DNA from 3 places in the Cellulosimicrobium composti genome. Region 1 is predicted to be linked to each of the others. Evidence: riboswitches for the same ligand, from Rfam matches in the RefSeq annotation. Region 1 holds a riboswitch; each other region holds the start of a gene.
What was found. A riboswitch is a leader RNA that binds a small molecule or an ion and turns the genes downstream of it on or off. The one in region 1 is predicted to bind thiamine pyrophosphate.
Positions count from the first base shown of each region.

Region 1 (6,579 bases):
CGGTTCGTGCGGCTCGCGCGCGACCACGCCCTGACCGACACGGAGATCCGGGACGTCGTCGCGGCGGCGCTCATCGCCGGAAGGCGCCGCGCCGCCGACCCGGCCGCGTCAGACGACTGACGCGGCGGCGCGCGCCCGCGCGGAGCGTCGCGTGCGCAGCGCCGACGGGAGCCCGAGGTTCGCGAGCAGCGCGTCGGCGGCGGCCGCGAGCAGCGCGGTGGTGAGCACCTGGACGACGACGGTCGAGACGATCCCGAGCGGGTCGACGAGCGCGCGCCACGCGACGATCCCGGGCTGCCCGACGACGGCCTGCGCGACCGTGAGGACGACCTGCTCGCCGAGCGTCAGGAGCGCGAACGCGACGCAGAACAGCAGCACCGCGCCCCAGCGGCTGCGCCACAGCATGCCGAGCGCGCCGACGAGCCCGCCGAACCGGCGGCCCGGGTCGAGCATGAGCTCCCAGGCCCGCCGCGCGCCCCGGTCGCCGAGCGTGCGGTTGAACCGGTCGACGACGCGCGTCGCGCGGTCTGCGGGCGTCGTCCCCGGGACGGTCGCGTGCGCGGGGTCGACGACGTCGATCGCCTCGACGCCGTAGACGATCGTCCCGAGCGTGAGCCACGCGAGCGGGACGACGAGGCCCGTGACGACGCCCGCCACGAGGAGCGACGTCGCGGGACCGAGGGCGTCGACGAGCGGCCGCAGCGCGTCGACGCGCGCGACGACGCCGTCCCACCACGCGCCGACCTCGACGACGACGACCCGCGTGCCCCACCACTCGCGCACCCGGCCCACGACGGCGGTCACGGTGAACGCGCCGACGACGATCCACACGACCTCGCAGTAGCCCGCCACGATGCGCACGGCGGCCGAGCGCGCGCTGTGCCGGGCGTCGGAGCCGGACGAGGCGACGCGGCGGTCGAGGCGCCTCGCGAGGCGGTCGAGGAGCGTGCGTGCCAGGAGCGCGCCGGCGACGACGGCGAGGACGGTGACCCCGAACCCCTCGGGGATCGGGCTGGCCGTCCGGATCCCCGACCCGGCGGCGAACGCGTGGTCGAGCGCCGCCGAGTCGACGTACGTCTGCCAGTCGGACGTCAGTCCGCCGTAGAACTCGTAGATGACGAGGTACGGGACGAGCACCGACGCGATCGAGCCGAGCAGCGTGCGGGCCTCCAGCCGGTCGCGCCCGGACCGCGGCTCGCGGCGCAGCACGTGCAGCATGACGACGATCCCGACGACCGTCGCGAGCGGGGAGAAGCACAGCACGAGGAGTCCGAGCACGCCGGACGACGGCGCGACCGCGAGCGCGGCGCGCAGCGCGAGCTCGTGCAGCACCTCCGCGACGACCGCGACGGCGACGAGCGCGGGCCAGTGCCGGGCGAGCAGCCGGCCGGTGTCGGCGAGCACGCGCAGACCCGCGCGCAGCACCGTGTCCCGGGTGCCCGGCGTCGGGCTCTGGGTGGTCGCCGTGGGGGCCGTCACGCGCGCCAGGGTACCCGCGCGACCGGGGACGTCCGCACCCGGCGGGCCGGGCGTCCCCCTGGCCCCGGCGGCGTCGCGCGCGGGAGGATCGCCTCATGACACGTCACGCGATCGTCGTCGGCGCCGGGATCGCCGGCCTGACCTCCGCCGTCTCGCTCGCGCGCACGGGCTGGGACGTCACCGTGCTCGAGCGTGCGGCCGAGGCCGGCGAGGTCGGGGCGGGGTTCGCCATGTCGCGCAACGCCGTCGCGGCCTTCCGCGGGCTCGGGTTCGACGACGACGACGTCGCCGCACTCGGGTACGCCACGTGGGCGGGCGGCACGTGGGACCTGCACGGGCGCCCGATCCTCGCGCTGCCGGACACGTCGGAGATGCGGGCGTCGGTCGCTCTCGTCGGCGTGCACCGTCGTCGGCTCCACGCCGCCCTGCGGCGACGGGCTGCGGACCTCGGTGTCGAGGTCGTCACCGGCACCCCCGTCGAGGCGCTGGACCCGGGCGACCCCGAGGGTCGGCCGGCCGTCGTGGCCGGGCGCGAGGCGGACCTCGTCGTCGGCGCCGACGGGATGCGCAGCGCCGTCCGCTCGGTCCTGTTCCCCGCCGTGCGGCCCGTGCACAGCGGGTACGCGAGCTGGCGCGCGGTCGTCCCCGGCGCGTACGGCGACGTCGCGCTGCGGCAGTACTGGGGGCCGCACGCGGAGTTCGGCGTGCTGCGCGTGGCCGCGGACGAGACGTACTGGTACGGGTACGTCGCGATGCCCGAGCGCACGCGGCTGCGCGACGAGCTCGCCGCCGCGCGGGCACGGTTCGACGGGTGGGCGGAGCCGGTGCGCGACGTCCTCGCCGCGACGCCGCCCGACGTGGTGCTGCGTCACGACGTGCACCACCTGCCCCGCGGCGTCCCGCGCTACGCGTCCGGGCGGGTGGTCCTCGCCGGCGACGCCGCGCACGGCACCCTGCCGACGATGGGTCAGGGCGCGGCCACCGCGCTCGAGGACGGGCTGTGCGTCGGCCTGCTCGTCGGGTCGCCCGTCGCCGCCGGCGGGCGGCTCGCGCCCGCCCTCGTCGGGTACGACGCCGCACGTCGGCCTCGGTGCCGGGCGCTCGCGCGGGCGTCGGTCGCGTCGGGCCGGTTCGGCGCCCACCTCGGCGGCGGGTGGCGCCAGACGGTGCGCAACGGGCTCATGCGGCTCACGCCCGCGGCCGCGATCGAGCGCGGCTCCCGGGCGGCGATGGGCTGGACCCCGCCCGAACCCGCGGCCCCGGTGCCCTGACGGCGGCGCGGACCGCCGCCGGGTGGCGAGGAGGGGCGACGACGCTACGCGCGCGAGGCGAGGCGGGCGACGACGCGCTTGGCCTCCTTGCCCGCGAACCGGCGCGCGAGGACGCCGACGCCCGCGGCGACGGCCGCGAACGTCACGGCCGAGACGATGCCGACCTCCTCGTCGTCGAGGTCCTTCGGGGCGTCGTGCCCGGTCACCTTGGCCCAGACGAACGTGACGAGCTTCTGCGCGGCCCAGCCCGCGGCGAACGTCAGCGCGACGGTGCCGACCTTCACGGCCAGGGTCTGGTCCTCGGTGTCTGCCACGGCGATCCTCCAGGTCAGGGGCGACGGTGTGCTGCGCACCACCGTAGTCGTCCCGCACCGGCCACGCCGCGCGTGCCGGGCCGCGGTGTAGGCTCGACGTGAACGACAGGGGAGCTCCTGGAGGAGCTGAGAGTGCGGACCACCGCAGACCCTCGAACCTGATCCGGTTAGCACCGGTGGAGGAAGTCGGGAATCTCGATCACCTGCTCGTGCGGTCCTCCGCGCTCCGACGGCGGCCGCGCGGGCCGGTGGACCCCTCCTGAACGTCCTGGGAGGACACATGCAGCGCACGACCACCGGCACCCGCCGACGCACCCTCGCGACCGGGGCCGCCACGACCCTCGCCCTCCTCGCCCTGGCGGCGTGCAGCGGCGGCGACGACGCCGCGGGTGGCGACGACGCGTCGTCGGGCGGCACGGTGACCCTGGTGACGCACGACTCGTTCGCCGTGAGCGACGAGGTGCTCGCCGCGTTCGAGGAGGAGAGCGGGCTCACCGTGGAGCAGGTCGCGCCCGGCGACGGCGGCGCGCTCGTCAACCAGCTGATCCTCACGAAGGAGTCGCCGCTCGGCGACGTGGTCTTCGGGATCGACAACACGTTCGCGTCGCGCGCGATCGACGAGGGCGTCCTCGACCCGTACACCCCGGCGGGACTCTCGGACTCCGCCGCGTCCTACGCCGTCGGCGACGGCGGCGAGCTCACCGCGATCGACCTCGGCGACGTGTGCGTCAACGTGGACCACGCGTGGTTCGACGAGGCCGGCGTCCCCGAGCCCGTCACGCTCGACGACCTCACGAGGCCCGAGTACGAGGACCTCCTCGTGGTGACCAACCCGGCCACGTCCTCGCCCGGGCTCGCGTTCCTCCTCGCGACCGTGGGCGCGTTCGGCGAGGACGGGTTCGAGGACTACTGGGCCGACCTGCGCGCCAACGGCGTGAAGGTCGTCGACGGCTGGTCGGACGCCTACTACGTCGACTTCTCCGGCTCCGAGGGCGCCGGCCCGCGCCCTCTGGTGCTGTCGTACTCGACGTCGCCCGCGTTCACGCTCACCGAGGACGGCACCGCCTCGACCACGGGGGCGCTGCTCGACACGTGCTTCCGCCAGGTCGAGTACGCGGGCGTGCTCGCGAACGCGAAGAACCCCGAGGGCGCGCAGCAGCTCCTCGACTTCCTCGTGAGCGAGCCGTTCCAGGCCGACGTCCCCGGGCAGATGTACATGTACCCCGCCGACGACTCCGTCGCGCTCCCCGACGGCTGGGCCGAGTTCGCGCCGCTCGCCGACGAGCCGTTCGAGGTCGCGCCCGAGGACGTCTCGGCGCACCGCGACGAGTGGATCAAGGCGTGGACGGCGACGGTCGTCGACTGACGGCGCAGGCACGCCCCGCGGCCGGGGGAGGTCTCGGGCGCGGGGTGCTGTGGGGTCTCGCGGCGGCGGTGCCGCTGGCGTTCCTCGGGGTGTTCTTCGCGTGGCCGGTGGTCACGCTCGTGGCGCGCGGGTTCGTCGGGGAGAGCGGCGGGCTCGACCTGTCGGGGTTCGCGGAGGTGTTCTCGCAGCCGCGCACGTGGCGCATCCTCGGGCTCACGCTGTGGCAGGCGGTGCTCGGCACGGCGTTCTCGCTCCTGCTGGGCGTGCCCGGCGCGTACGTGCTGTACCGGTGCCGGTTCCCCGGGCGGCGGGTCCTGCGCGCGGTCGTCACGGTCCCGTTCGTGCTGCCGACGGTGGTCGTGGGCGTCGCGTTCCGGTCGCTGCTCGTGCAGGGCGGCCCGCTCGGGATCCTCGGGCTCGACGAGACGTTCGCGGCGATCGTCGTCGCGCTCGTGTTCTTCAACTACTCCGTCGTGGTGCGCACGGTCGGCGGGCTCTGGGAGCACCTCGACCCGCGGGCCGAGCAGGCCGCGCGTGCCCTCGGCGCGACGCCGTGGCGCGCGTTCCGCACCGTGACGCTCCCGGCGCTGACGCCCGCGATCGCGAGCGCCGCGTCGATCGTCTTCCTCTTCTGCGCGACGGCGTTCGGCGTCGTCCTCGTGCTCGGCGGCATCCGCTACGGCACGATCGAGACGGAGATCTGGATCCAGACCACGCAGTTCCTCGACCTGCGCACCGCCGCGGTGCTGTCGGTCGTGCAGCTCGTCGTCGTCGCGGCGGCGCTCACCGTCGCGAACCGCACGCGCGCCCGGCGCGAGCGCGCCCTGAACCTGTCGTCCTCGACGTCGTCCGCACACCCGCTCCGCGTGTGGCGCGACGGCCGCCCCACCGGTGACCTCGTGCCCGCGGCGCTCACCGCGGCCGTGGTCGTCGTGCTCGTCGGGCTGCCGCTCGGCACGCTCCTCGTGCGCTCGTTCCGTGTCCCGGGCGGCGGCTGGGGGCTCGACAACTACGCGAACCTCGGCACGACGGGCGGGCGCAACGCGCTGTCCGTCACGGTGTGGGAGGCGATGGGCAACTCGCTGCGCACCGCCGCGCTCGCGACCGTGCTCGCCGTCGTGATCGGCGGCCTCGTGGCGCTCGTCGTGTCCCGGCGTCCGCGGTCGCGCGGCAGGCGGCGCGCGATCTCGGTCCTCGACTCGGTGTTCATGCTGCCGCTCGGGGTGTCCGCCGTGACGGTCGGCTTCGGGTTCCTCGTCACGCTCGACCGGCCGCTCGGCCTCGACGTCGACCTGCGCACGTCCGGGCTGCTCGTGCCGATCGCGCAGGCCGTCGTCGCGATCCCGCTCGTCGTGCGCACCGTGCTGCCGACGCTGCGCGCGATCGACCCGCGCCTGCGCGAGGCAGCCGCGACGCTCGGCGCCGCGCCCGGGCGCGTGTTCCGCACCGTCGACGGTCCCATCGCCGCGCGGTCGCTCGGGCTCGCGGTCGGGTTCGCGTTCGCCGTGTCGCTCGGGGAGTTCGGCGCCACGTCGTTCCTCGCGCGCCCCGACACCGCGACCCTGCCGGTCGTGATCTTCCGGCTCATCGGGCGTCCCGGCGCCGAGAACTACGGCATGGCGCTCGCGGCGAGCGTCGTGCTCGCGCTGCTCACCGCGACCGTGATGCTGCTCGCCGAGCGGTTGCGCGGCGAAGGACCCGGAGGAGAGTTCTGATGGTGCAGACCGACCCGGCCCCGGCCGCGCACGCGGCCCCGCAGGACGCCCGCCCGGGCACCGCGCCGCGGGACGGGGCGGGCCTCGCGGTGCGCGACGTCGTCGTGCGGTACGGCGGGGGCGGCGGGCGGGGCGGGCGCACGGACCCCGGCACGACGGCGGTCGCGGGCGTCACGCTCGACGTCGCGCCCGGCGAGGTGCTCGCCCTGCTCGGGCCGAGCGGGTGCGGCAAGTCGAGCCTGCTGCGCGCCGTCGCGGGTCTCGAACCCGTCGCCGCGGGCTCGGTGACGTGGGACGGCCGCGACCTCGCGGGCGTCCCCGTGCACCGCCGCGGGTTCGGGCTCATGTTCCAGGAGGGCCAGCTCTTCCCGCACCGCGACGTCGCGGGCAACGTCGCGTACGGGATCGCGGGGCTGCCGCGCGCCGAGCGCGAC
Region 1 is NZ_JAAFAN010000046.1:15,850-22,428, reverse strand. Features, by position in the region: gene GYH36_RS13495 (GntR family transcriptional regulator) at 1-120, shown strand, start outside; gene GYH36_RS13490 (hypothetical protein) at 109-1,479, opposite strand; gene GYH36_RS13485 (FAD-dependent oxidoreductase) at 1,575-2,750, shown strand; gene GYH36_RS13480 (DUF4235 domain-containing protein) at 2,795-3,064, opposite strand; TPP riboswitch at 3,162-3,266, shown strand; gene GYH36_RS13475 (thiamine ABC transporter substrate-binding protein) at 3,345-4,430, shown strand; gene GYH36_RS13470 (ABC transporter permease) at 4,427-6,145, shown strand; gene GYH36_RS13465 (ABC transporter ATP-binding protein) at 6,145-6,579, shown strand, end outside.

Region 2 (6,579 bases), on a different contig from region 1:
TCACGACGGACAAGCGCCCCGAGCCGCCGCGGATCTGGGTCACGCGTGGCCCCCAGCGCAACACCCAGCCCGGCTACGGGAACTGCACCGGCAGCATGTGCACCGTGTTCCGCGTCAACGCCAACGCGACGTTCCCCTCGGGCACGTACACCTTCCAGTGCTACTACGACGGCAACCGCATCGGTAGCTACTCGTGGACCGAGCATCTCTCCGCCGGCGGCTACGTCGACCTCGGGTGCATCCTCGGGAACCCCTACGGGACGCAGCGCACCGCCAAGGTGTACGTCACGATCAGCCCGTCACCGAGCGGGATCGTGGTCGAGCAACGAGACTGGCCGATCCGCTAGCCGGACGGGCGGACGGGCGGCTCTGCCGTCGGCAGATGTGCCGACGGCAGATCGCCCGTCCGCCGGGCCGCCCCGCGGGGCACTGTGGGTGGCATGACCAGCACCGCACGCACCCCGCACGCGGAGGCCGCCGCCGTGGCCGCCTCCTCCTTCGACGACCAGCTCACCACGCGCCTGCTCCACCAGCGCATCGTCGTCCTCGGCACGGCCGTGGACGACGCCGTCGCGAACCGGCTGTGCGCGCAGCTCCTCCTGCTCTCCGCGGAGGACCCGCGCGCGGACGTCGCGCTCTACGTCAACTCCCCCGGCGGCTCGGTGAGCGCCGGGCTCGCGATCTACGACACGATGCGGCTCATCCCCAACGACGTGTCGACCGTCGCGATGGGCTTCGCCGCGAGCATGGGGCAGTTCCTCCTGTGCGCGGGCACGCCCGGCAAGCGGTACGCGCTGCCGCACGCGCGGATCATGATGCACCAGCCCTCCGCCGGCATCGGCGGCACCGCCGTCGACATCGCGATCCAGGCCGAGAACCTCGTGTACACCAAGGGCCTCATGCACCGGCTGCTCGCCGAGAGCACGGGGCAGAGCGTCGAGACCATCGCGGAGGACTCCGACCGCGACCGCTGGTTCACCGCCCGGCAGGCGCTCGAGTACGGCATGGTCGACCGGATCGTCGAGTCCGTCGACGACGTCCGTCCCGCCCGCTCCGCCCGGAAGGTGGGGCTGTGATGGCGAGCTACACGATCCCGACCGTCGTCGAGCGCACCCCGCTCGGCGAGCGCGCGTTCGACGTCTTCTCCCGCCTGCTCTCGGAGCGCATCGTGTTCCTCGGCACGGAGATCGACGACGGCGTCGCCAACGTCGTCATGGCGCAGCTCCTGCACCTCGAGTCCGACGCGCCCGACCAGGAGATCGGCCTGTACATCAACTCCCCGGGCGGCTCCGCGACCGCGCTCATGGCGATCTACGACACGATGCAGTTCGTCCGCTGCGACGTCTCGACCATCTGCATGGGCCAGGCCGCCTCGGCCGCCGCCGTGCTGCTCGCGGCGGGGACGCCGGGCAAGCGGTTCGTGCTCGAGCACTCGCGCGTCCTGCTGCACCAGCCGTCCGGCGGCGGCGAGGGCACCATCTCCGACCTGTCGATCCAGGCGGAGGAGATCCTGCGCATCCGCTCGGAGACGGAGGAGGTCCTGTCGCGGCACACGGGCCAGACCGTCGAGCGCCTGCGCGCCGACACCGACCGCGACCTCGTGCTCACCGCGCGCCAGGCCGTCGAGTACGGGATCGCCGACGCCGTCGTGACGTCGCGCAAGCTCGCCACGGCGGCGTGACGCCCAGGTCGTGACGCGCTCGGCGCGGAGGTCTACCCGCGCCGCCGGAACCACGACCGGCGGCGCGGCTCCGGCCGGTCGGCGGGCGGGTCGACGACGGCGTCCGCCGCGGGGCCGGGGGTCGGCTCCTCGGGCGCGGGGCCGGCGTCCGGCGTCGTGGGCCGAGGCGTCTCAGGCTCCGGCCCAGGCTCGGGAGCGGCCTCGGGCTCGGGCGCGGCCACGGGTGCCGGCTCGACCGCAGGCTCCGGTGCGGGATCGAGCTCTGTCTCGGGCTCCGGTCCGGAAGCCGGGGACGACGACGCCGCGATGCCGGCGAGGCGTCCGGCGTCGTCGAAGCTCACGGTCACCGTCCCGTCGGGCACGACGAGCGTCACCGACCCGGCCACGTCCTGCGACGTCTCGAGGCCGCGCACCGACGCGTAGGACGCGAGGGCGCGCCGGTGGTCGACGACCGTCGTGGAGAGCAGGCCCTCGCTGAGCGTGCGCACGACCCGCGGCACGGTGGGTGCGGGCAGGACGAGGTCGTCGTGCTCGACGAGGAGCCACGCGCGCGTCCCGCCCCCGACGGGCGCGCTGTAGTGGGTCCAGGACCGGGTCACCGCCTTCGCCGCGAGCGTGTAGCGGTACGGCAGGTCGTCGGTGAGCGGGTGCTCGGGTTCCTCGGCCTCGCGGAGCCCGGTCGCACGGGTCCGCTCGGCGGCGTCGAGCACGGCGTCGGGGAAGCCGTTGACGTTGTTCCACGCCCACATCCAGGTCCCCGGACCTGGTGCCGCGGTGCCGAGGAACTGGACCCGGCACGTCGTCGTCCCGCCGTCGGGCGCGGTGAACGTCAGCGTGCCCGCGACCAGGTCGGCGTTCCAGGCGTCGTCGCCGTGGAGGTCCGCGAGGTGGAGCTGGTGCTCGTGCGAGACGAACGCGGCCTCGTCGACGAGGTCCTGGAGGGTCGGCGCGCCCGGCGCCGCCGCGCCGTCGGTCTGCGGCTCCGTCATGGACCGACCGTAACCGCGCGTCGCACCTCCGGACCCGGCGCGACACGCCGTCCGGGTCAGGCGGCGACGAGGAGGGCGTCCGGGGTGCGCGCGCCTGACGGCAGCGTGCGCACGGCGCGCGCGACGGGCAGGTCGCGCACCGGCTCGCCCACGGGGGCGGGGTGCCGGGGCGCGGAGAGCGCGCCGCGCTCGCGGACCGCGGACAGGACGCGCACGGGCGCGACCGGCCGCAGCTCCTCCCCCGTGCGCGCCACGAGGTCGACGAGCCGCAGGCCGAGCGCGCCGCACACCGCGGCGAGCACCTCCGAGGAGGCCTCCTTGCGACCGCGCTCGATCTCCGAGAGGTACGCGGTGGACACGCGCGCGGCGGCCGCGACGTCGACGAGCGTGCGTCCCTGCGCGCGCCGCGCCCGCCGCAGGATGCCGCCGATGACGTGCCGCAGGAGCGGCTCCGGCCGCCCGTCGCCGCGGGAACGGTGGGTCGCCGCCGTGGCGCTCGTCACGTCCATGCGGTCACGCTACCCGCGCCGCGCCCGGGTGCCGAGGCCCCCGGGCGCGGATCTGCTCCTGGCGTAAGCGGCGCCGTCACCAGTCCTCGAGCGACCAGGCCATCTGCCAGAACCGGGTCTCGTGGCGGCAGCTCTGCTCGAACGCGCGCTCCATGCGGGCGCGCTCGGCCTCGCCCGCGTCCGCGGCGAGCGCGTCGAGGCGCGCGCGCAGGTCCGCGAGGACGCCCTCGGTCCGCTCGGCGGCGTAGAACGCCCACCAGCCGGCGAGGGGGTGGTCGTCCCCGATCGCGCCCGGTGTCGTCGCACGCTCGGCGAGCCAGAACCGCCGGGCGGACCAGATGTAGGTCCACGGGCACGGCAGGAGCGCCGCGAGGAGGACGCCGAGCGAGTCACGGCCGGCGGCGAGCATGTGGTCGACGTACGCCTGCGCGCTCGGGGCGAGGCGGTCCGTCTGCGCCTCCTCGTACGTCACCCCGAGGAAGTCGCACATCGCGTGGTGCGCGTGGGACTCGTCGTCGAGGAGGAACCCCGCCTTGTCGTGGAAGTACTGCGCCCACGACCGGTCGGGCGCGAGGGCCATGCCGAGCCCGTAGCAGCGCAGGTAGGCCGTGAGGTACTGGTGGTCCTGGCCCACGTAGTGCCGCACGGCCGCCGGGTCGACGGACCCGTCGCGCAGGCCGGCGAGGAACGGGTGGTCGTAGAAGGCGTCGAAGAGGGGCGCGTACCGGCGGGCGAGGCCGGCCGTGAAGCCGCCCTCCCCGGGCCGGACGAGCGCGGTCGGGTCGTCCGCGAGGACAGGGGTCCGGGTGATGGCAGCAGGCGTCGTCATGCCCACGTTCCTCCGCTCGTGCTAGCGAGATCAGGTTCGACGGGTCCGGGCGGCCGTACCGCTCGTCTCAGTCCCTCGGCCCGGGCGCACGCCCGGACGGGACACCCCGCGTGGTTCGGGGCGACCCTAGCAAGGACGGGCGCGCGTCGGGAGCACGCTCGCGAGTGTGGGAATATAGTTGTAGCGACAACAGTTGGAGCCACCATGACGAGCACCCCGACCGACCGGTCCCTGTCACCGTCCACGAGCATGGACGCCGTCACGCTGCGCGTCGGCGACCTCGAGCAGATGACGTCCTACTACACGGGCGCGTTCGCGCTCGCGCCGCTCGAGGAGCGCACGCGCGGCACCGAGGTGCACCGCGTGCTCGGCCGCGGCACGACGCCGATGCTGCGCCTCGTCCACACCCCGGGCCTGCCGCCCGTCGACCCGCGCCAGGCCGGGCTGTTCCACACGGCGTTCCTCTTCGACGACGCACCGAGCCTCGCCGCGACCGTCTACCGCGCCGCGCAGGACCGCCGCGGCTCCTTCGTCGGGTCGAGCGACCACCTCGTCAGCGAGGCGTTCTACTTCACCGACCCCGAGGGCAACGGCGTCGAGCTCTACACGGACCGCCCGCGCGAGACGTGGGTGCGCGAGCGCGGCCAGATCCTCATGACCACGACGTTCCTCGACCCGAACGCCTACCTGCGCTCCCACCTCACCCAGGACGCGTACGACGCCGGCCCGTCGCTCGCCGGGCGCGTCGGCCACGTGCACCTCCAGGTGGGCGACGTCGCGACGGCGCGCGACTTCTACGTCGACGCCCTCGGGTTCGAGGCGACGCTGAGCGGGTACAGCGGCGCCCTGTTCGCGTCCGCCGGCGGCTACCACCACCACGTCGCGATGAACGTCTGGAACAGCGCGGGCGCCGGGCCGCGGGCCGCGAGCCTCGGGCTCGGGGACGTCGCGATCACCGTGCCCGGCCGCGAGGACCTCGACGCCCTCGTCGCGCGCCTGCGCAGCCGCGGGCTGCAGCACGCCGACGACGGTCGCTCGGTCGTCGTGCACGACCCGTGGGGCACGCGCGTCACGCTGTCCCTGCCCGGCACGACGACCGACGAGCTCCTCGCGCGCTGAGCGCCGGGCCGCCCGTCGGGCCGGGCCGGCACCTGACGGCCCGCCCGTCGGTCGCGGCCGCTCGGAGGGCGGTCCGGCCGTCCGGCGCGCACCATGGGGGAGGTTCCGCAGCGTGCACCGAGGAGCGACGCCATGTTCCGCAGCCTCTTCCCGATCCTGACCGTCGCCGACGTCGAGCGGTCGCTCGGCTTCTACCGCGACCTGCTGCGCGGGACGGTCGAGTACGCCTTTCCCGACGACGGGCCGCCCGTCTACGTGAGCGTGCACGTGGGCGGGTCGCCGCTCGGGATCGGCCTCGACGACGGCACGGCGCCCGCGGGCGTGCCGCGCACCGCGCTGTGGGTCTACGTCGACGACTGCGACCGCGCCGTCGAGCACCTCGCCGCCGCGGGCGTCCCCGTGCTCGAGCCGCCGACGGACCAGCCCTGGGGCGAACGCGTCGCGCGCGTGCAGGACCCGGACGGCACGGTCGTCGTCCTCGGCCAGGCGGCGACGCCGCCCGCCGAGCCCGAGGGGCCGACAGGGCTCTCGTAGCGCGGCACCGGCTCGTGGTGCCCCCACCGGGACTCGAACCCGGAACACGCCGGGTTTAAGCCGGCTGCCTCTGCCAGTTGGGCCATGGGGGCGCGCGCCGAATCTACCGCGACGTGCTCGGCCCCGGCCGCCGACCGGAGCCGGGGAACGACGAGGGGCGAGCCGCGCGTGCGGCTCGCCCCTCGTCGTCGGGCAGGACGCCGGGAGTCCCGGCGTGCGGTCAGGACGCCTTGGCGGCAGGCGTCCGGTCGTCCGCGTCGACCGTGCCCGCGCCGGACTCGGCGGCTGCGGCCGACCCCTGCGCGGTCTGCTTGACCGGCTCGCCGTCCTTCTTGGGCGGCACGGACGCGGCGCGGAACTCGGCGCGCGGGTCGTGCAGCGAGCCGAGCGAGACGAGCTCGCGGCCCATGAGGAACTGGCCCATCCAGCCGATGAAGATGCGGATCTTGCGGTTGCCCGTCGGCATCGCCATGACGTGGTAGCCGCGGTGCATGAGCCACGCGGGCGTACCGCGGAGCTTGAACACGCCGAACAGCTCCGCGACGCCCTTGTACAGGCCGAGCGACGCCACGGTGCCGACGTTCTTGTGGCGGTACTCGACCGGCGGCTCGCTGTGCAGCTCGAGCGCGAGGTTGTCCGCGAGGCGCGTCGCCTCACGGATCGCGTGCTGGGCGTTCGGCGGGCAGAACTTGCCGGGGTTGAGCACGTCCGGGACGGCGGCGCAGTCGCCCGCGGCCCAGGCGTTCGGCACGACGTTGCCCTCGGCGTCCGCGACCTGGAGCGTCGGGAGCACGATCACGCGGCCGAGCTTGTCGACCGGGAGGTCCGACGCCTCCTTGATGACCGGGTTGGCCTTGACGCCAGCCGTCCACACGATCGTGTCGGAGTCGAACTCGACGCCCGTCGACGTGACGACGT
Region 2 is NZ_JAAFAN010000056.1:2,321-8,899, forward strand. Features, by position in the region: partial or broken gene GYH36_RS14870 (fibronectin type III domain-containing protein) at 1-347, shown strand, start outside; gene GYH36_RS14875 (ClpP family protease) at 441-1,076, shown strand; gene GYH36_RS14880 (ClpP family protease) at 1,076-1,681, shown strand; gene GYH36_RS14885 (DUF6882 domain-containing protein) at 1,714-2,670, opposite strand; gene GYH36_RS20095 (helix-turn-helix domain-containing protein) at 2,727-3,179, opposite strand; gene GYH36_RS14895 (TenA family protein) at 3,256-4,008, opposite strand; TPP riboswitch at 3,999-4,127, opposite strand; gene GYH36_RS14900 (VOC family protein) at 4,213-5,127, shown strand; gene GYH36_RS14905 (VOC family protein) at 5,260-5,661, shown strand; tRNA gene GYH36_RS14910 (tRNA-Leu) at 5,677-5,753, opposite strand; gene GYH36_RS14915 (NAD(P)/FAD-dependent oxidoreductase) at 5,882-6,579, opposite strand, start outside.
Region 2: another riboswitch for thiamine pyrophosphate. It lies ahead of GYH36_RS14895 (TenA family protein); the one in region 1 lies ahead of GYH36_RS13475 (thiamine ABC transporter substrate-binding protein).

Region 3 (6,579 bases), on a different contig from region 1:
TGCGACCCGGTGGGAGCGGGTCCTCGGCGTCCGGACGGACGGCCGGAACGGTCAGCGGGGCGGCTCGTCACCCCTGCGCTCGGGCGGGACGACGCCCGGCCCGTCGGTGGTGGTCGGCGTGTCGGGCGACGCGGCGGGCGACGAGCCCGGCGCGGACGGCGTGCCCGTCCCGGGTGCCCCGGTCGCCTCGACCGGAGCGGCGGTCGTCGCGGCCGGGGCACCGGCAGCGGCCGCGCGGGCCTCGGCCCCGGGCGTCGAGAGCGCCGAGGTGCGCTCGGGCGTCGTCGGCTCGGGGCGCACGGGCGGCGTGGTCGGCGACGGCTGGGCGTGCGCCGGGGCCGCGTGGCGCCCGGCGTCCGACAGGTCGCCCGAGGACGTGTACGCGGCCGGGGTCTCGACGGCGACGCTCGGCCCTCCGGCGAGCCGACGCAGCGCGATGCCCACGAGGACGAACAGGATCCCGAGGCCGATGACGAGCAGGCAGACGCCGAACGCGACGACCGACGTGTACAGCGACGCCCGGAGGAACGACGCCGTCATGACGGTCTGCCGCGTCGGGTCGTCCTGGTCGAGCTGGGCGTAGGTCTGGCCACCGCTCGCCTCGAGCGCGTGCTTGTTGATGACCTCGGCCTGCGCGTACGCCGTGAGGGGCCCGTTCACGTGCCGGCCCGCCAGGAACGCCGCGTCGTCGGACACGGTGATCTCCTCGGCGGAGAGCTGGTTCGCCACGACGATCCACGTGCCGATGCCCGCGAGGAGAAGGATGATGCCGGCGATGATCGACACGAGGCCGATGCCCCGCGCCCCTCTGGCCGGAGTGACGGTGACGGTGCTCGACATGGCGCGTTCTCCCCTTCGTCAGGACCCACCTGCGTCCGCCCTCGTCAGGCGACCTGCACGGCGCCGGTCGGTCACGGGACGGTCGAACCACCCATACGGGAGCAACGGTAGCGACGAGAGGGGTCGACCGCGCGGCGAACCCGCACCTCGCGGGGCTGCGCCGCCCGAGGTCGCGGCGGGTCCCTGCGGGGATGGGAGGATGCCGTCCGTGCGCATCACCCACCTGACCGACTGCTACCTGCCGCTGCTCGGCGGGATCGAGACCCAGGTCGCCCGCCTCGCGCAGCAGCAGGCCGCGGCGGGGCACGACGTGTCGGTGATCTGCACGACGCCCGCGCGTCCCGGGGCGCACGGCGTCTCGACCGAGCGCGACGGCGACGTCACCGTGCACCGCCTCGCCGCGCGCGTCCCGGGCGGCTACCCCGTCCACCCGCGCGCCCCGCACCACGTGGCGCGGATCCTGGGCGCCGACCGGCCCGACGTCGCGCACCTGCACATGGGCGTCCTCACGCCGTCGACCCAGGCGTCGCTGCGGACCGTCGTGCGCACGGGGCTGCCCGCCGTCCTCACCGTGCACAGCGTCTGGGGCGCCGCCGAGACGGTGTTCGCCGGGCTCGACCGCGTCGTGCGGTGGTCGCGGTGGCCCGTGCTGTGGTCCGCGGTGAGCGAGCTCACCGCCGCTCCCCTGCGCCGCATCGTCGGCGACCACGGCGAGGTCGCGGTGCTGCACAACGGCCTCGACCTCGACGCGTGGCGCGTCCCGCGCACCGAGCGCGCCGACCGCATGGAGGGCGCGGCCGTCCACGTCGTGGCCGCGACGCGGTTCGCCCCGCGCAAGCGCGTGCTGCCGTTCCTCGAGGTCGTGCGCGACGCCGTCGCGCGCCTCCCGGAGGGGGCGCTGCACGTGACGCTCGCCGGGGACGGCCCCGAGCTGGCCGACGCGCGGCGCCTCGTCGCAGAGCACGGCCTGGGGTCCGTCGTGTCGCTCCCCGGCCGCCTCGACGCGACGGGCCTCCGGCGGCTCTACGCGCGCGCCGACGTGTTCGCCGCGCCCGCCGTCGAGGAGGCGTTCGGCATCGCGGCGCTCGAGGGCCAGGCGGCCGGGCTCGCGGTCGTGACGCGCTCGCAGTCGGGCGTCGCGGAGCGGCTCACCGACGGCGTCGACGCGCTCCTCGCGGACGACGACGCGGGCCTCGCCGACGCGCTCGTGCGCCTCGTCACCGAGGACGGCCTGCTCGACCGGATCGTCGCGCACAACCGGGACGTGCCCTCGTCGGCCGGCTGGCCGCGCGTGCTCGCCGACGTGCAGGCGGCATACGAACGGGCTGCGACGATCGTCGCAGCCCGTCCGACCCACCCCTAGGGGGTCACTCCCACTCGATGGTGCCCGGGGGCTTGCTCGTCACGTCGAGCACCACACGGTTGACCTCGGGCACCTCGTTGGTGATGCGCGTCGAGATGACGGACAGCACGTCGTACGGCAGGCGCGTCCAGTCGGCCGTCATCGCGTCCTCGGACGAGACGGGGCGCAGCACGATCGGGTGCCCGTAGGTGCGGCCGTCGCCCTGGACGCCGACCGAGCGGACGTCGGCGAGCAGCACGACCGGGCACTGCCAGATCTCGCCGTCCAGACCGGCCTTCGTCAGCTCCTCGCGCGCGATCGCGTCGGCCGCGCGCAGCGTCTCCAGGCGGTCCGCCGTGACCTCGCCGACGATGCGGATGCCGAGCCCGGGGCCGGGGAACGGCTGGCGCGCGACGATCTCCTCGGGCACGCCGAGCTCGCGGCCGACGGCGCGGACCTCGTCCTTGAACAGGGTGCGCAGCGGCTCGACCAGAGAGAACTGCAGGTCGTCCGGCAGGCCGCCGACGTTGTGGTGGCTCTTGATGTTCGCCGCGCCCTCGCCGCCGCCCGACTCGACGACGTCCGGGTAGAGCGTGCCCTGCACGAGGAACTTTACCTCGGCGCCGTGCTCGCCCGCGTCCTCGACGATCTGGCGCGCCGCGTCCTCGAACACGCGGATGAACTCGCGGCCGATGATCTTGCGCTTCGTCTCCGGGTCGCTGTGCCCGGCGAGCGCGGTGAGGAACCGCTCCTTCTCGTCGCGAATCACGAGGTTGACGCCCGTCGCCGCGACGAAGTCGCGCTCGATCTGCTCGACCTCGCCCGCGCGCATGAGCCCGTGGTCGACGTGCACGCACGTGAGCTGGTCGCCCACCGCGCGCTGCACGAGCGCCGCGGCGACGGCGGAGTCCACGCCGCCGGACAGCGCGCAGATGACGCGCGCGTCGCCGACCTGGGCGCGGATCGCCGCGACCTGGTCCGCGATGACGTTGCCGGGCGTCCAGTCAGGGGCCAGGCCCGCGCCGTCGTACAGGAAGTGCTCCAGCACGGTCTGGCCGTGCGCGGAGTGCTTGACCTCGGGGTGCCACTGCACGCCGTAGAGGCGGCGCTCACGGTCCTCGAACGCGGCGACGGGCGAGCCCGACGACGTCGCGAGGACCTCGAAGCCCTCGGGCGCGCGGTGCACGGCGTCGCCGTGGCTCATCCACGTGGTCTGGTTCGTCGGCGTCCCGTCGAGCAGCACGCCCGCGGCGCACACCTCGACCTCGGTGCCGCCGTACTCGCGCAGGCCCGTCTGGGCGACCTCGCCGCCGAGCGCCTTCGCCATGGCCTGGAAGCCGTAGCAGATGCCCATGACGGGCACGCCGGCCTCGAACAGCGCCGGGTCGACGAACGGGGCACCCGTGGCGTACACGGACGAGGGGCCGCCCGAGAGGATGATCGCGGCCGGGTCCTTGGCGAGCATCTGCTCGACCGTGAACGTGTGCGGCACGATCTCGGAGTAGACCTTGGCCTCGCGCACGCGGCGCGCGATGAGCTGCGCGTACTGGGCGCCGAAGTCGACGACGAGCACGGGGCGCGGGGTCGCGGCGACCTCGGCGGTGGTGGGGGTGTCGGGAGCGGTGGCGGGTGACGTCACCGCTCCAGGATAGTCGCCGTGCGGCGCGGCACCGTCCGCCGTCTCAGGCGCCGTCGCGCGCCGCGGCCCGCTCGGCGACGCGCTCGCGCAGCGCCCGTGCCGCGGCCTCCGGGTCGCGCGCGCCGGTGATGGCGCGCACCACGACGACGCGGGTGGCGCCCGCGTCGAGGACCGCGTCGAGGCGGTCCGCGTCGATCCCGCCGATCGCGAACCAGGGCGTGGTCGGCCGCGTCGCCGCGACGTCGCGCAGCAGGTCGAGCCCGACGGCGGCCCGCCCCGGCTTCGTCGGCGTCGCCCACAGCGGGCCCACGCAGAAGTAGTCCACCGCCGGGTCGGCCTCGGCCGCGGCGGCCTGCGCGGCGGAGTGCGTGGAGCGGCCGAGCACGGGCCCCGCGCCGAGCAGCGCGCGCACCGCCGGGACGGGCAGGTCGCCCTGGCCCATGTGCACGACGGGCGCGCCCGTGAGACGCGCCACGTCGGCCCGGTCGTTCACGGCCCACAGCGCGCCGTGCTCCGTCGCGACGCGCGCGACGAGCGCCTGCAGCTCGAGCTCGCGCGCGACGTCGAGCGTCTTGTCGCGGAGCTGGACCACGTCGACGCCGCCCGCGAGCGCCGCCCGCAGGAAGTCCTCGAGGTCGCCGCGCTCCTCGCGCGCGTCGGTGCACAGGTAGAGGCGCGCGTCGGCGAGCCGGGCGCGCACGGCGTCCGGGTCCGGTGCGGCGGCCGTCGTGGGCGTGGCGAAGGTCTCGGTGCTCACCCGCCGGAGCCTAGCCCCGGCGCTCCGGGCGCAGGCGGTACTGTGGCCGACAGCACGGGAGCCCCGCACGGGGCTGAGAGGGCGTCGGAGCCGACCGTCGAACCTGATCTGGGTCATGCCAGCGAAGGGAGCGCACATGCACACCCCTGTCCGTCCGGGGCCCCGCACGGCCGGTTTCGCCGGGCCGTCGCCAGCCGGCCCGCGCGACGTCGTCGTCGTGGGCGGCGGGATCGTCGGGCTCGCCGTCGCGTGGCGCGCCGCGCGCGCGGGGCTGACCGTCACGGTGCTCGACCCGGCTCCGGGAGACGGCGCGACGCACGCCGCCGCGGGGATGCTCGCCCCGGTGACCGAGGCCGACTTCGGCGAGGACGACGCGCTGCGGCTCCACCTGGCGGCGGCTGCCGCGTGGCCGGGCTTCGCGGCCGACCTGCGCGCCGCGACCGGGCGGGACGTCGGGCTGCGCCCGGCGGGGACGCTCACCCTCGCGTACGACGCGGACGACCTCGCGCTCCTGCGCCGCGTCCTCGCCCTGCACGCCGCGCACGGCCTCGCCTCGCGCGAGCTCACCGTCGCGGACGCGCGCCGCCGCGAGCCCTACCTCGGGCCCCGTGTCGCGGGCGCGGCCTGGGCGCCCGCGGACCACGCGGTCGACCCCCGCGCGACGCACGCCGCGCTGCTCGCCGCGCTCGACGCCCCGGCCGAGGCGTCGAGCACCGCGGCGCGGGCCGTCGTCGTCCGGGCCGCCGCGACCCGCGTGGCGCGCGACGCCGCGGGGCGCGCGGTCGGCGTGCACGACGACGCGGGTCACCTCCACGCGGCCGGTGCGGTGGTCGTCGCGGCGGGGTGGGAGTCGGGCGCGCTGCTCGCCGACGTGCCGGGCGTCGTCGTGCCCACACGACCGGTCAAGGGCCAGACCCTGCGCCTCGACGCCGGGCCCGACCTCGCTCTGGAGCACGTCGTGCGCGGGGTCGTGCAGGGCCGGCCGGTGTACGTCGTGCCGCGCACCCCGGTGCCCGGCGGCCCGCGCGCCGGGCACCGCGAGGTCGTCGTGGGCGCGACGACCGAGGAGAACCCGGACGACCGCCGCGCGACCGCGGGCGGCGCCTTCGCCCTCCTGCGCGACGCGCGCGCCCTGCTGCCCGGGATCGACGAGGCCGCGCTCGTCGACGTGACGCCGCGCGCCCGGCCCGCGACCCCGGACAACCTGCCGCTCGTGGGGCCGACCGCCGTCCCCGGTCTGCACGTCGCGACGGGCCACGGCCGCAACGGCGTCCTGCTCGCGCCGCTCACCGCCGAGGCCGTCGTCGCGGGCCTCACGGGCGACGGCCTGCCCCCCGACGTCGCGACCGCCCTCGCCGCGACGCGCACCGACCGCTTCACCCGGCCCGGGACCGTGCCCGGACCGGGGGACGACCCCGCGTCCGGCGACCGCCGGGCCGCGCCGACCGCGACCCCGACCGCACCGAGGTGATCCCCGTGACCGCACCGACCGCGCTCGTCAACGGCGAGCCCTACCCGCTCGACGGCGACGTCGACCTCGAACGGCTCGTCGCCGCGCTCGTGCCCGCGTACGTCGCGGACGGCACGCCGCAGGGCGTCGCCGTCGCCGTGGGCGACGCCGTCGTGCCGCGCGGCGCGTGGGCGAGCACCGTCGTCGCACCCGGTGACCGCATCGAGATCGTGACCGCCGTCCAGGGCGGCTGAGGAGGACACCGTGACCACCGACCTCTCCCCCGCGTCCCGCCCCGCCGCGGCCGACCCCGCGGGCGCCGACCCGCTCGTCGTCGCCGGGACCGCCGTCGGGTCCCGCCTCGTCATGGGCACGGGCGGGGCCGCGAACCTGCTCACGCTCGAGGACGCGCTCGTCGCGTCGGGCACCGCGCTGACGACGGTCGCGATGCGCCGCGTCGCCGTCCGTGCGGGCGGCGACGCGAGCCCCGACGCGGGCATCTGGGCGCTCCTCGCGCGCCTCGGCATCCGCGCGCTGCCCAACACCGCGGG
Region 3 is NZ_JAAFAN010000011.1:47,455-54,033, forward strand. Features, by position in the region: gene GYH36_RS20270 (hypothetical protein) at 52-840, opposite strand; gene GYH36_RS05135 (glycosyltransferase family 4 protein) at 1,049-2,203, shown strand; gene guaA (glutamine-hydrolyzing GMP synthase) at 2,208-3,821, opposite strand; gene thiE (thiamine phosphate synthase) at 3,865-4,578, opposite strand; TPP riboswitch at 4,631-4,710, shown strand; gene thiO (glycine oxidase ThiO) at 4,715-6,049, shown strand; gene thiS (sulfur carrier protein ThiS) at 6,055-6,282, shown strand; gene GYH36_RS05160 (thiazole synthase) at 6,293-6,579, shown strand, end outside.
Region 3: another riboswitch for thiamine pyrophosphate. It lies ahead of thiO (glycine oxidase ThiO); the one in region 1 lies ahead of GYH36_RS13475 (thiamine ABC transporter substrate-binding protein).